Regions from separate parts of the Exiguobacterium sp. PvP048 genome, predicted to be linked through region 2. Evidence: riboswitches for the same ligand, from Rfam matches in the RefSeq annotation. Region 2 holds a riboswitch; the other holds the start of a gene.
What was found. A riboswitch is a leader RNA that binds a small molecule or an ion and turns the genes downstream of it on or off. The one in region 2 is predicted to bind FMN.
Positions count from the first base shown of each region.

Region 1: another riboswitch for FMN. It lies ahead of ribD (bifunctional diaminohydroxyphosphoribosylaminopyrimidine deaminase/5-amino-6-(5-phosphoribosylamino)uracil reductase RibD); the one in region 2 lies ahead of ABIC15_RS02920 (ECF transporter S component).

Region 1 is NZ_JBEPSU010000010.1:1,217-6,903, reverse strand. It holds gene ribB (3,4-dihydroxy-2-butanone-4-phosphate synthase) at 1-623, opposite strand, end outside; gene ribE (riboflavin synthase) at 620-1,249, opposite strand; gene ribD (bifunctional diaminohydroxyphosphoribosylaminopyrimidine deaminase/5-amino-6-(5-phosphoribosylamino)uracil reductase RibD) at 1,234-2,280, opposite strand; FMN riboswitch at 2,437-2,584, opposite strand; gene ABIC15_RS13750 (M20 family metallopeptidase) at 2,743-3,954, opposite strand; gene ABIC15_RS13745 (MetQ/NlpA family ABC transporter substrate-binding protein) at 3,981-4,802, opposite strand; gene ABIC15_RS13740 (methionine ABC transporter permease) at 4,836-5,486, opposite strand; gene ABIC15_RS13735 (methionine ABC transporter ATP-binding protein) at 5,476-5,687, opposite strand, start outside.
Region 2 is NZ_JBEPSU010000001.1:585,104-590,790, reverse strand. It holds gene ABIC15_RS02940 (NifU family protein) at 1-152, opposite strand, end outside; gene ABIC15_RS02935 (DUF1462 family protein) at 263-568, shown strand; gene ABIC15_RS02930 (NAD(P)/FAD-dependent oxidoreductase) at 584-1,636, opposite strand; gene ABIC15_RS02925 (YuzB family protein) at 1,729-1,962, shown strand; gene ABIC15_RS02920 (ECF transporter S component) at 2,026-2,592, opposite strand; FMN riboswitch at 2,747-2,887, opposite strand; gene ABIC15_RS02915 (HesB/IscA family protein) at 3,005-3,355, shown strand; gene ABIC15_RS02910 (NAD-dependent epimerase/dehydratase family protein) at 3,489-4,355, shown strand; gene ABIC15_RS02905 (GNAT family N-acetyltransferase) at 4,352-4,858, shown strand; gene ABIC15_RS02900 (GNAT family N-acetyltransferase) at 4,855-5,376, shown strand; gene ABIC15_RS02895 (NAD(P)/FAD-dependent oxidoreductase) at 5,438-5,687, opposite strand, start outside.

The sequences.
Region 1 (5,687 bases), on a different contig from region 2:
AGGACGTCCGCTTCGCGCCGGACGGGGCGTTCGAGATACGTGACGAGGGCATCGATTGTAATCATCTTCAGCCCATGGACTTCTTTATAGGTCAGCAAATCATCCACGCGCGCCATCGTCCCGTCCTCTAAGATGATTTCACAAATGACAGCTGCTTCAGCACTTCCGGCAAGCCGTGCCAAATCCACACCGGCCTCCGTATGTCCACGCCGTTCCCGGACACCGCCCTCTTTCGCAATCAAGGGGAAAATATGACCGGGACGCTTAAATTGTTTCGCCTCATCCGTCAGCATCCGTTGAATCGTCAACGCACGTTCCGCGGCACTGATGCCGGTCTTCGCTTCTTCATGATCGATGCTGATCGTAAACGCCGTCCCGTGCGGATCGGTATTGTGATCTGTCATCGGATTCAGCTCAAGGCGTTCTGCAAGTTGCGGGCTGACCGGAACACAGACGAGTCCTTTCCCGTACGTGATCATGAAGTTGATTTGTTCGGGTGTCGCATGTTCCGCGAGGAGAATCAGGTCTCCCTCATTTTCCCGGTTTTCATCATCACAGACGATGATCGGACGTCCGTGTTTTAATTCTTCAATCGCTTCTTCTACGAGATCAAATCCGTTCATCCTGCTCCGCCTCCTAAAAATGCCGACCAATCCGTTTTTTGTTCCTGCTGTGTAAAGTGATACAAATGTTTTGCCATCAAATCACACTCGATATTGACGAGTGCCCCGCTTTGCAACCGGTCGAACGTCGTCAACTGTCGGGAGTGCGGAATCAATGAGATGATTAAACTGTTCGGTTCCACGTGTTGGACCGTCAAGCTCGTTCCGTTGATCGCAATCGAGCCTTTCGGAATACAGTATTTACTCCACTCCCCGGTCTCGAACCGGTATTCCATCGCTTCACCGTCCGGTCGACGGCTTAAGAACCGGGCTGTTCCGTCAATGTGTCCGCTGACGAAATGACCGCCAAACCGTCCGTTCGCCGGCATCGCCCGTTCGAGCTGAACCGGTGTGCCGACCCGCAACGTCTGAAGGGACGTTGCCCGAATCGTTTCGTGAACGGCGTCCGCCGTGAACCCGGTCGCCGTCATCGCCGTGACCGTTAAACAAATCCCGTCGACGGCGATGCTGTCGCCGATCTTCGTTTCTTCAAGAACATGCCGCGCCTCGATTTCGAGCGCTAAACCGTTCGGGCGCGGAACTTTTCGTTTAATCGTCCCGACTTCTTCAATCAATCCCGTGAACATAAGCCGTCTCCTTTCCGCGTATAACGCAGATGGACATCCTGTCCGATTTGCGCGACGTCGGTTAAATCGAACCGGTCTTCAATCTCGATTGTGCTTGTCAATCCGGTCGTCCCTTGTAAGACGGACGGGGCTTGATAGATTTCAAGACGATCGACAAGGTCTGCTTCTAAAAATGACGACTGAATCGTTGGTCCGCCTTCAATCAACAAACTGCGGATCCCCTGGTCGTACAATATGTCTAAAATCTGATTCGGTGTCGTATACGTGCCGACGAGAACCGTGACGTTCGATTGAATTGAGACACGCGGTTGTTCCGTCAGCCAGTATGTCGGATTCAAACCGTCCCGAAAGACTTGGGCGCTTTCCGTCAAACGTCCACGACGGTCGACGACGACCCGAATCGGTTCAGGTCCGGCTTCCGTGCGTAACGTCAATGCGGGATCATCGATTAAAATCGTCTCACTCCCGACTAAGATGGCGTCATGTGTTGCCCGCAGCTCACGTCCTGCCACCCGGGCTGCATCTGATGTAATCAGGCGTTGCTCACCTGTCGTGACGACACCGTTTAAACTTTGGGCGACTTTGACGGTGACGACCGGTCGTTTCCGCTCGAGACTTTGCCAAAACGGTGTATAAAATCGAACCGCTTCGTCTTCGAGTAATCCGGTTTCGACCGTCAGTCCGGCTTCACGCAGACGCGTAATACCTTGTCCGGCGACGATTGCATGCCGATCTTCCGTTGCGACGAACACCCGCTTGATGCCGGCGGCTAAAATCGCCTCCGTACAGGGCGGTGTCTTTCCATGATGGTTACACGGTTCGAGTGTGACATAGAGATCCGCACCACGCGCCGCTTCTCCTGCCATGTTTAATGCTTCGACTTCCGCATGCGGACCACCCGCAAACCGGTGGGCACCGAAGCCGATCACTTTTCCATGTTTCGTAATGACACAACCGACACTCGGATTTGGACTCGTTTGTCCGTCCAGCATCCGTGCCAACTGCATCGCCTGGTGCATTCGATTATTCATATTTCCGCTCCTTTCAAAAGAAAAGACGCCGCTGCATTTGCAGGGCGTCATGATTGAAGGATCACGAAAGAAACGTCTTGTTTTCTGTTCAAAAGCATACAGAAATAGACCTTTTCCCGAACAGATTTTTTCAGAAAATGGTTTCAAGCACATTTTTTCGTTCTTCTCCCATCCGGACTTTACCGTCGGCCCTGGAATCACACCAAGTCAGCCACAATGCGTACATTGTGGGTCGCGGGCTCGTCGATTCGAAAATCATCGCATTACCGCCGGTTGGGATTTTCACCCTACCCCGAAGAACTGGTTATTCAGTTGTACAGGTCAAGACTAGCACAGGTTATTTTAAAATACAAAAGAGAATTTGTTTTCTTTTTTCCGGTTCAACAAAAAAAGTATGGTTTGGCCCGCCCGGTCGTCTTGATGACATCCGGTCGGACCAACACATACTTCTGTCTTTCGCTGTTACGTCAAGTAACCGTTTTTCCGGTCGTGGAACTCCTGTTTGACCGTCCCGAGTAACGAGTCATCCGTCAGCAGACGGAACGCCGTCCGGGCCAGGATTTTCGCTCCCGTGATCAAGGCTTCGTCGCCTTGTTCCGATTTCGCCGCCTCCCGGAAACTTTCCGTATGGGCAACTAAGTCGTCTGCTCCAATCTTGATGTACGGATGGATCGTCGGCAGGACCTGGCTGATGTTGCCGGCGTCGGTCGAACCGAGACCCTGCCGTTCATCGGTCTTGACGTCTTCCCCAAGCGCCGTCGCTTCTTCCCGGAAAATCTCGTCAAACGTCCGGTTGAACAACAGGTTATCGACTTCGTTTTGGAAGGCGATGATCTCAAGCGTCGCTCCGGTCGCAAGGGCTGCCCCTTCGGCAACGGCTTTGACTTTTGCCGTCACCGCATTCAGCCGTTCGCGTGTCGTCGCCCGGATGAAGAAACGGGCTTTGGCATACTCCGGAATGATGTTCGGCGCATCTCCACCATCGGTAATGATTCCGTGAATCCGGATGTCACTCGGCAACTGTTGCCGTAACGCATTGATTCCGTTAAACAACTGAATGACGGCATCCAGGGCATTGATCCCTTCTTCCGGCGAAGCTGCCGCATGGGCCGGTTTACCGGTAAAGGCAAAATCGAGCGGATCAACGGCGAGCGAAGAACCGGTAATCCGGGTCTGTCCGGACGGATGGACCATTAAGGCCGCATCGATGCCCGTCAGCAGATTGTGTTTGACGAAACTCCCTTTCGCACTGCCGTTTGGTCCGCCTTCTTCCGCCGGTGTCCCGAGGACGACGACACTGCCGCCGACTTCATCCAGAACTTGACTGACGGCAATCGCTGCTGCGACACTTGTCGTGCCGATGATGTTGTGTCCGCATGCGTGACCGATTCCCGGCAAGGCATCATATTCAGCTAGAAAAGCGATCGTTGCTCCCGGTTTATCCGAGACCTTCCGGGCGAGAAACGCTGTCTCGTGTCCGGCCACACCAAGTTCGACTGTAAACCCTTCGGCTGTCAGGCGTTCCGCATGATGACGCGACGCAAAATATTCTTCATTGCCGATTTCCGGTGTCGCATGAATCCGATGGCTCGTCTCAAGATACGACTCCCGTTTTTGCTCAATATCCTGTTCAATCGTTTGTGTCAGGTTTTGCCGTCTCGTCTGAATTGTCATTTGGGTCACGCTCCTTTTGGTTTTTGTTATTCGCCAATCTCGCTAAGTGGGACGAACGTTGGAATCGTGCTGCCTTTGTACTCTTTTTTGATGAAGGCAGCGACATCGTCCTGCTGGTACAGCGAGGCGATTTTCTTGAGCGTCTTTTTGTCTTTGTCTTCCGTCCGGGTCGCGATAATGTTGATGTACGGTTTTGCCGTCTCGTTTTCATGGAGAATCGAGTCCTTGATCGGATTAAAGCCGGCATCGACGGCAATTCCGTTATTGATGATCGAGGCCGAGACATCCGGCAGGACGCGTGGTGTCTGACCGGCGACGACCGGGACAATCTTCAGTTTTTTCGGATTCTCGACGATTTTATCGACGGAGCCGTTGCCGTCAAAGTCGTCCGGCAGCTTGATCAGGCCTGCTTCCTGCAACAGCAGCAATGCCCGCCCCATGTTCGTCGTTTCGTTCGGAACGGCAATCTTTCCACCGACCGGAATGTCTTTGACGTCCTTGATCTTATCCGAATAAATTCCCATCGGCGCGATGACCGTAGTCGCAATCGGCGACAGTTTTAACTTATGTTCTTTTTTGAAGGCGTTAAAGTAAGAGACGGTCTGGAAGGAGTTCGCATCAATCTCTCCTTCCGCGAGTGCGAGATTCGGTTGAACATAGTCGGAGAACTTAACGAGCTCAATCGTGATGCCTTCTTTCTTCGCTTTTTTCGCGACGTATTCCCAAACTTGGGTGTCAGAACCGCTGACGCCAAGTTTCACCGTCTTTTGATCTTCTTCTCCGGAAGCGGCACATCCCGCAAACAATACCGTCGTCAATGCTGCACCAATCGCTAATCCTTTTTTCATCATCCATCTCTCCCTTATCTGTTCTATGTTTTTTTAGTGTCTCCGAATTTTTCGTGCCAACAGGTTGCCTGTTGTCTGTAACCCTTGAACCAAAATGACGAGAATCCCGACCGTGATGATCATGACCGTCGTATCAAACCGTTGGTAGCCGTACGTGATCGCCAAGTCACCCAGTCCCCCGCCGCCGATTGCCCCGGCCATTGCTGATGCCCCGATCAAGCCGATTGTCGCAATCGTCAGGTTCAGGACAAGCGAGCTGAGGGCTTCCGGCAAGAGGAAACGGAAAATCGTCTGCAACGGTGTCGCCCCCATCGCTTCCGCTGCCTCCAAGACACCGGTGTCGACTTCAAGCAATGAACTTTCAATCAGGCGGGCGATGTACGGTGCCGCATAAAAGACGAGCGGAACGATCGCTGCCTGCGTCCCGATCGACGATCCGACAATCAAGCGGGTCAACGGAATGATCGCGACGAGCAAAATAATGAACGGAACGGACCGGAAGATGTTGACAATACTGCTTAAGACATTGAAGAAGGGGATTTGTTCGAGCAATGCTCCTTTTCGTGTCACGACAAGCAGGATGCCGAGCGGTAAACCAATCAATGTCGAAAAGAGTAACGACAGTCCGACCATCGTCATCGTTTGCAAAAAAGCGGTCCAAATATCTGTATAGTTAACCAGCATCTGCGAGCACCTCCTCGACGACGACATCCGATTGATCGATGTAATGCAGTGCCCGTTTGATTTCCGCCGCATCACCGATCAGTTCAACAAGCAGACTGCCAAACGGAATGTTTTGCAGTTCCGTAATGCTGCCGTGCAGGATGTTGAGGTCGACATCAAACCGTTTCGCGACTTGCGATAAAAGCGGTTGTCCGGTCCCTG
Region 2 (5,687 bases):
ATTGTTGAACTTGGGCAGCTGCCGCAAGCTCCCATCAAACGGAGTTTGACGATACCATCTTCTACATCTACGAGTTCAACGTCTCCTCCGTCACGAAGAAGGAACGGACGCAATTTTTCGAGTACTTCGTTTACTTGATCAAACATTTCCATGCGTAAACACATCCTTTCTTATAGAATCATTGTAACAGGGTTGAAAAATGTTCTCAATCTGGAAAACTTGTATACTAAAAAAGAAGTGTAACAAATAGGGGGGACCACAGATGGAAATCAAGGTATATGGGGCGGCACAGACGTGTCCGAGTTGCGTCGGGGCACCAAGTTCAGAGGAGACATACAGTTGGCTGCAGGCCGTTCTTGGACGGAAGTACGAGACGGCATTGACTTTTGAATATGTGGATTTCGAAGCGGCACCGGTCGAGGATGAATGGATTACGGCTCTTCAGGACGATGTTTATTTTTATCCGCTTGTTCTGCTTGACGGTGAGATGGTCGATGAAGGATACGTCCAGTTGAAAAAAATCACGCAGGCAATTGACAGAAGACTTGAAAAAACGGCCCCGGAATGACCGGCGCCGTTTTTCTTATTTAATTTTTTTATGTTTCCAGAGCACACCGGACTTCAGAAGACGTGGAACTTTCCCTGTCAACGCCTGTTTCCCCATGACGATGCCGAAGCCGTCTGACTTTCCAAGTGATCCGAGCATACCGCGCAATTTGATTTCCGGCAGTTTCGGTAATTTCTTGCCGGCCCATTTTGCCTGCAGGACATCGACGACCTGATCCGCTTGATGCTCCGCAAGCTGACCGCTTGGCGCATACGGGAGACTGGCACAATCCCCGATGACGAACACATTTTCATGTTCCGGCACATGGTGGTGTTCCGTCAGCTTGATCCGTCCGCCGCTGTCAGCTTCAAAACCAAGATCACGGACGACTTTAACCGGTTGCGTACCCGCTGTCCAAATCGTTAAGTTCGATGGATAGGCGTCATCCCCGTTTTGAACATCATCCGCCGTGACGAAGGTGACGTTCGAGTTATTGATGACTTCGACGTCATGCTCCTCGAACCATTCCTGGACGTAGGTCGACACTTTATCCGAGAGGAAGGACAGAACGGACGGTCCCCGGTCGAATAGGCGAATTTTCAAATCTTTCCGGCTTTCGTGCAGTTCACTCGCGAGCTCGACTCCGGATAATCCGGCTCCGACGATGGAAACGATCGCACCGGGTGAAAGTCCGCAAATCGCCTGTTGTGTTTTCCGTGACTCTTCGAGTGTCTGGATGCTGTAAGTAAACTCTTGTGCCCCCGGTATGTTATGGTATTTATCTTCACAACCTAAGGCGATGATCAAATCATCATAAAACAATTCCGTTCCGTCTTGCAGATGAACGGAGTTCGTCTCTGGTGAAATCTTTACGACATGTCCATACTTATATGAGAGATGTTCCCCTTCCGGAAACGCGATCCGGACATCCCGGTCCGACAATGTTCCGGCAGCAAGTGCATAGTACTCTGTTTTTAACGCGTGGTACGGTAAACGATCGACGAGCGTCACAGCGACATCTTCATCCTTGAATCGTTCACAAATCCGCATGCCACCATATCCGCCACCTAAAACAACCAGTTGCTTCATAACTTAAAATCCCCCTTAGTTCCCCTAAATCAGTCTGACCTTGTATAATACGACATGAGGAAAGATAATTCCTGCCTGAAGGAGGAAAAAAAGTGAATCCGATTATTGAATTTTGTATCAGTAACTTAGCGACAGGGACTCAGGTCGTCATGCAACAGCTCGAACGGGACCCGAATGTCGATGTCGTCGAATATGGTTGCCTCGGTTATTGCGGGATTTGTTCGCTTGACCATTTTTGTCTCGTCGATGGAGAAACCGTTGTCGGGGAGACACCGGAAGAACTGCTTGAAAAGATTTATCAGAAAATCGAAGAAAACGAGCTCTAAAAAAATCCCCGTGTCTCACAAGAGACCGGGGATTTGTGTCTGTCAGCGGGCGCGGCTTCGGACTTAGACAGTTTGTTGACGACGTGTCATCCAAGGTTTTAGTTTCAGGAACAGCGGGATGAAGAGTGCTGAGATGAACATCGCCTTGATGATGTTAAACGGTAAGATACCGGCTGTAATCGTCGTCCACTTGACGGCAGGGTCAAGCATGTAGTCCATACCGAAGAACCAAGCGTACGCTGGAAGAATCAAGATATAGTTGAGGATGGCAAGACCGAGTGCCATCGTGATCGTACCTGCGACAAGACCGGTTGCGAGACCTTTTGTCGATTTCTTTTTATGATAGAACCAACTGACCGGAAGAATGAAGGCAACGCCAGCTGCGAAGTTGGCAAGCTCACCGACCGGAACACCACTTCCACGGAAGATGTAGTACAGGACGTTTTTGAGTGCTTCGACGATGACGCCGGCAACAGGTGAGAACATGATTGCGGCGATCAAAGCAGGAACATCACTGAAGTCGATCTTCAAATAGTTCGGTAAAAACGGAAGCGGGAAATTCAGTAGCATAAGAACAAATGAAATTGAACCTAACATCGATAATGTGACCATTTTTTGTGTGCGTTTCATACGAGTATAATCTCCTTTTGCTCGTTCCTCTCGATGAAGTATTGGCATGTCTGCGTTCAAAATAAACCCCCATCGAAGTGTTCGATGGGGGAGAAGTCCGCAGTAAACTAAGCCTGACCGATTTTTGCAAAATCGGTTCAAGAAAGAAACATGCCGCCATCTTCTCCCATCCAGACTATACTGTCGGCTCCTGAGTTACACAGAATCAGCAAATAGCGCCCTATTCGCTCGCGGGCTTCAGGCGAATCGCCTGTTTACCGCCGGTCGGGAATTTCACCCTGCCCTGAAGATGGAACGATTTAATTTTTTTTAATACAACTTATTTATACAACGAATTCAAGATTGTTTCAAGCAACTAGGTTTCGATTCCCCTTAAAATTGCGTATACTAATAAAAAAGGGAAGGTGATGACATGATTCATTTAACAGAAGCGGCCGCACTGCAAGTCAAAGAAATGATGTTGCAGGCGCCGGACGATGAACAAAATCTGCGCATGCTCGTCCAAGGCGGCGGATGCAGTGGTCTCTCCTACGGCATGGGGTTTGACAGTGAAAAAGAGACGGACTTGACCTTTGAGCAACACGGAGTCAAAGTCATCGTTGATCAAAAAGATTATCCGGTCGTTAAAGGACTGGAAGTAGATTATAAACAATCCATGCTCGGAGGCGGATTCACGATTACGAATCCAAATGCAATCGCGACATGCGGTTGCGGGACGTCGTTCCGAACGGCGACGAATGCCGGCACACCGGGCGGCTGTTAATGAAATGACTTGTATCGCAGACGATTGCCGTCTGCGATTTTTTTGTTTTCACGAGCGATTGACAGGACTTTTCAATGGAGATGGAGAAGGACTAACAGGAACGTTAGCACGCTATGATGAGGGAGGACTATCGATGCGAAAGGTACTGATTTTCGGTGGAACACGCTACTTTGGTCGACGGTTGGCATTACGGCTCGCGGAATCGGGGGACGATGTGACGATTGTCACGCGTGGGGAACATACGCCGCCGGTCGCGAAGGGCTTGACATTTTTTAAAGGGGACCGGACATCAAGCAGTACGATGAAGGATCTTGGAAGTCAAAACTGGGATATCATCTATGACAATATCTGTTTTAATCCGTATCAGGCGAAGCTTGCGGTCGATGCCTTCGAAGGAAAAGTCGGTCGTTACATTCTGACGTCGACGATGTCGGTCTATGAGCAGGGCGGGACAAACATTTCCGAGCGGTCCTATAATCCGTTTCCCGGGAAATATGATCTTGAAAAAGAACATGATTACGGCGAAGGAAAACGTCAGGCGGAAAGTTATTTCTTCCAACGTGCGACTTTCCCGGTCATTGCCGTCCGTTTCCCGGTTGTCCTCGGACCGGATGATTACACGGAACGGCTGATCTTTCATGTCAAACGGGCACTAGCCGATCAACCGGTCATCGCTGAAAATCTGTATGCGAAGATGGGATATATCTCGAGTTACGAAGCGGCAGCTTTCCTCGAGTGGTGCGGCCGTTCGACGATCACAGGACCGATTAATGCCGCGAGTGACGGCGTATTATCGATTCAGGACTTAATGGATAAGATTGATCACGTGGCAGGAACGACATCACGGTTTGAGACGACAGGCGAAGAGCCGTCACCGCTTGCACCGGATCACGATTTCTATATGGATACGACGGCAGCCAAACAAGCGGGATATCTCTTCCAACATGTTGATGACTGGCTTGATCGTTTGATTGAAGAGGAGGTCCGGAACCACAAATGATTACCTTAATTAAACCATCGCTGCACTTGGAACCGGAATACCTTGATTATGTATCAGAGTGGCAAGAGTCCGGTGAAAGCATCGTTCCGAGTGTCGTCAGTAAAACGTTTCTGCCGTTGGAGGATTTTTTGGAAGAACAGGAACAAGAGGAACGGGTGGCCCCGACGAACTGGGTGACCCACTCGACGTATTGGTTGTATGACGGGGAAACGATTGTCGGTGCAGTCAATTTCCGGCATGATCTAAACGATCAATTGCAACAAGTCGGAGGGCATATCGGTTATGGCATTCGACCGAGTGCGCGCAATAAGGGGTATGCGACGGAAGGATTACGGCAAGCGCTTGAATTTGCGCGAAAGCGGGGACTTGCCTTCGTCTTGATCACCTGTAGTGCGGATAACACCGCATCCGGTCGTGTCATTTTGACAAACGGTGGTCAAGAAATCGAATCTTACATCAAAGAAGATGGAACACGGGTCCGGCGATTTATCATTCCACTATGAATACCGGATTTTTAACGATTCGACGAGCCGACATGGAAGACGCTGCTGCGATTGCCCGGATTCATGTCGCATCTTGGCGGGAAACATATCGGACGATTATTCCGGATGCATATCTCGATCAGTTATCTGCGGAGAAGCGGGAACCGGGTTGGCGGAACAGTCTTGCCGAAGGTCCGGTTTTCGTGGCACTTGATCAGACAAACGAAATCGTCGGTTTTGCGAATGGTGGACCAAATAGGGAAAATGATACGACGGAGGGAGAGCTGTACGCGCTCTATCTGTTGAAAAGCCATCAGGGGCAACGAACCGGTAAACGGTTGTTTGATCACGTGTTGGAAGATCTCAGGCGGAAAGGCTTCTTGTCTTGCATGGTAAGTGTGCTGGCAGATAACCCGTCCCGTCATTTTTACGAACGTTTCGGCGGACGACTCGTTTCCGAAAAAACCATCGAGCGGGGTGGGAAACAGCTGAGTGAGTGGACGTACCGAATTACACTCGATCCCGTATCCAACGCATAAGCCCAAAAAACAGCGTCCCTTCGATTTCCGAAATCGAAGGGACGCTGTTGTTCGTGATCACTTAATGATTTTTCACTTTTTCGAACAGACTTGTTGAGTGTTGCGGATGGCGGGCTGATGGATCAACAAGCAACTTCGCCTGGTTAACGGCAATCGGTGCTTCTCCGAAACCGGTCGCGATCAATTTGACACGACCGTCATACGTCGCGATGTCGCCGCAGGCAAATACGCCGGGAATCGCAGTTTCCATCTTCGAGTTGACACGGATGGAATTCCGTTCGAATTCGACCTCCCACTCTTTAAGCGGTCCG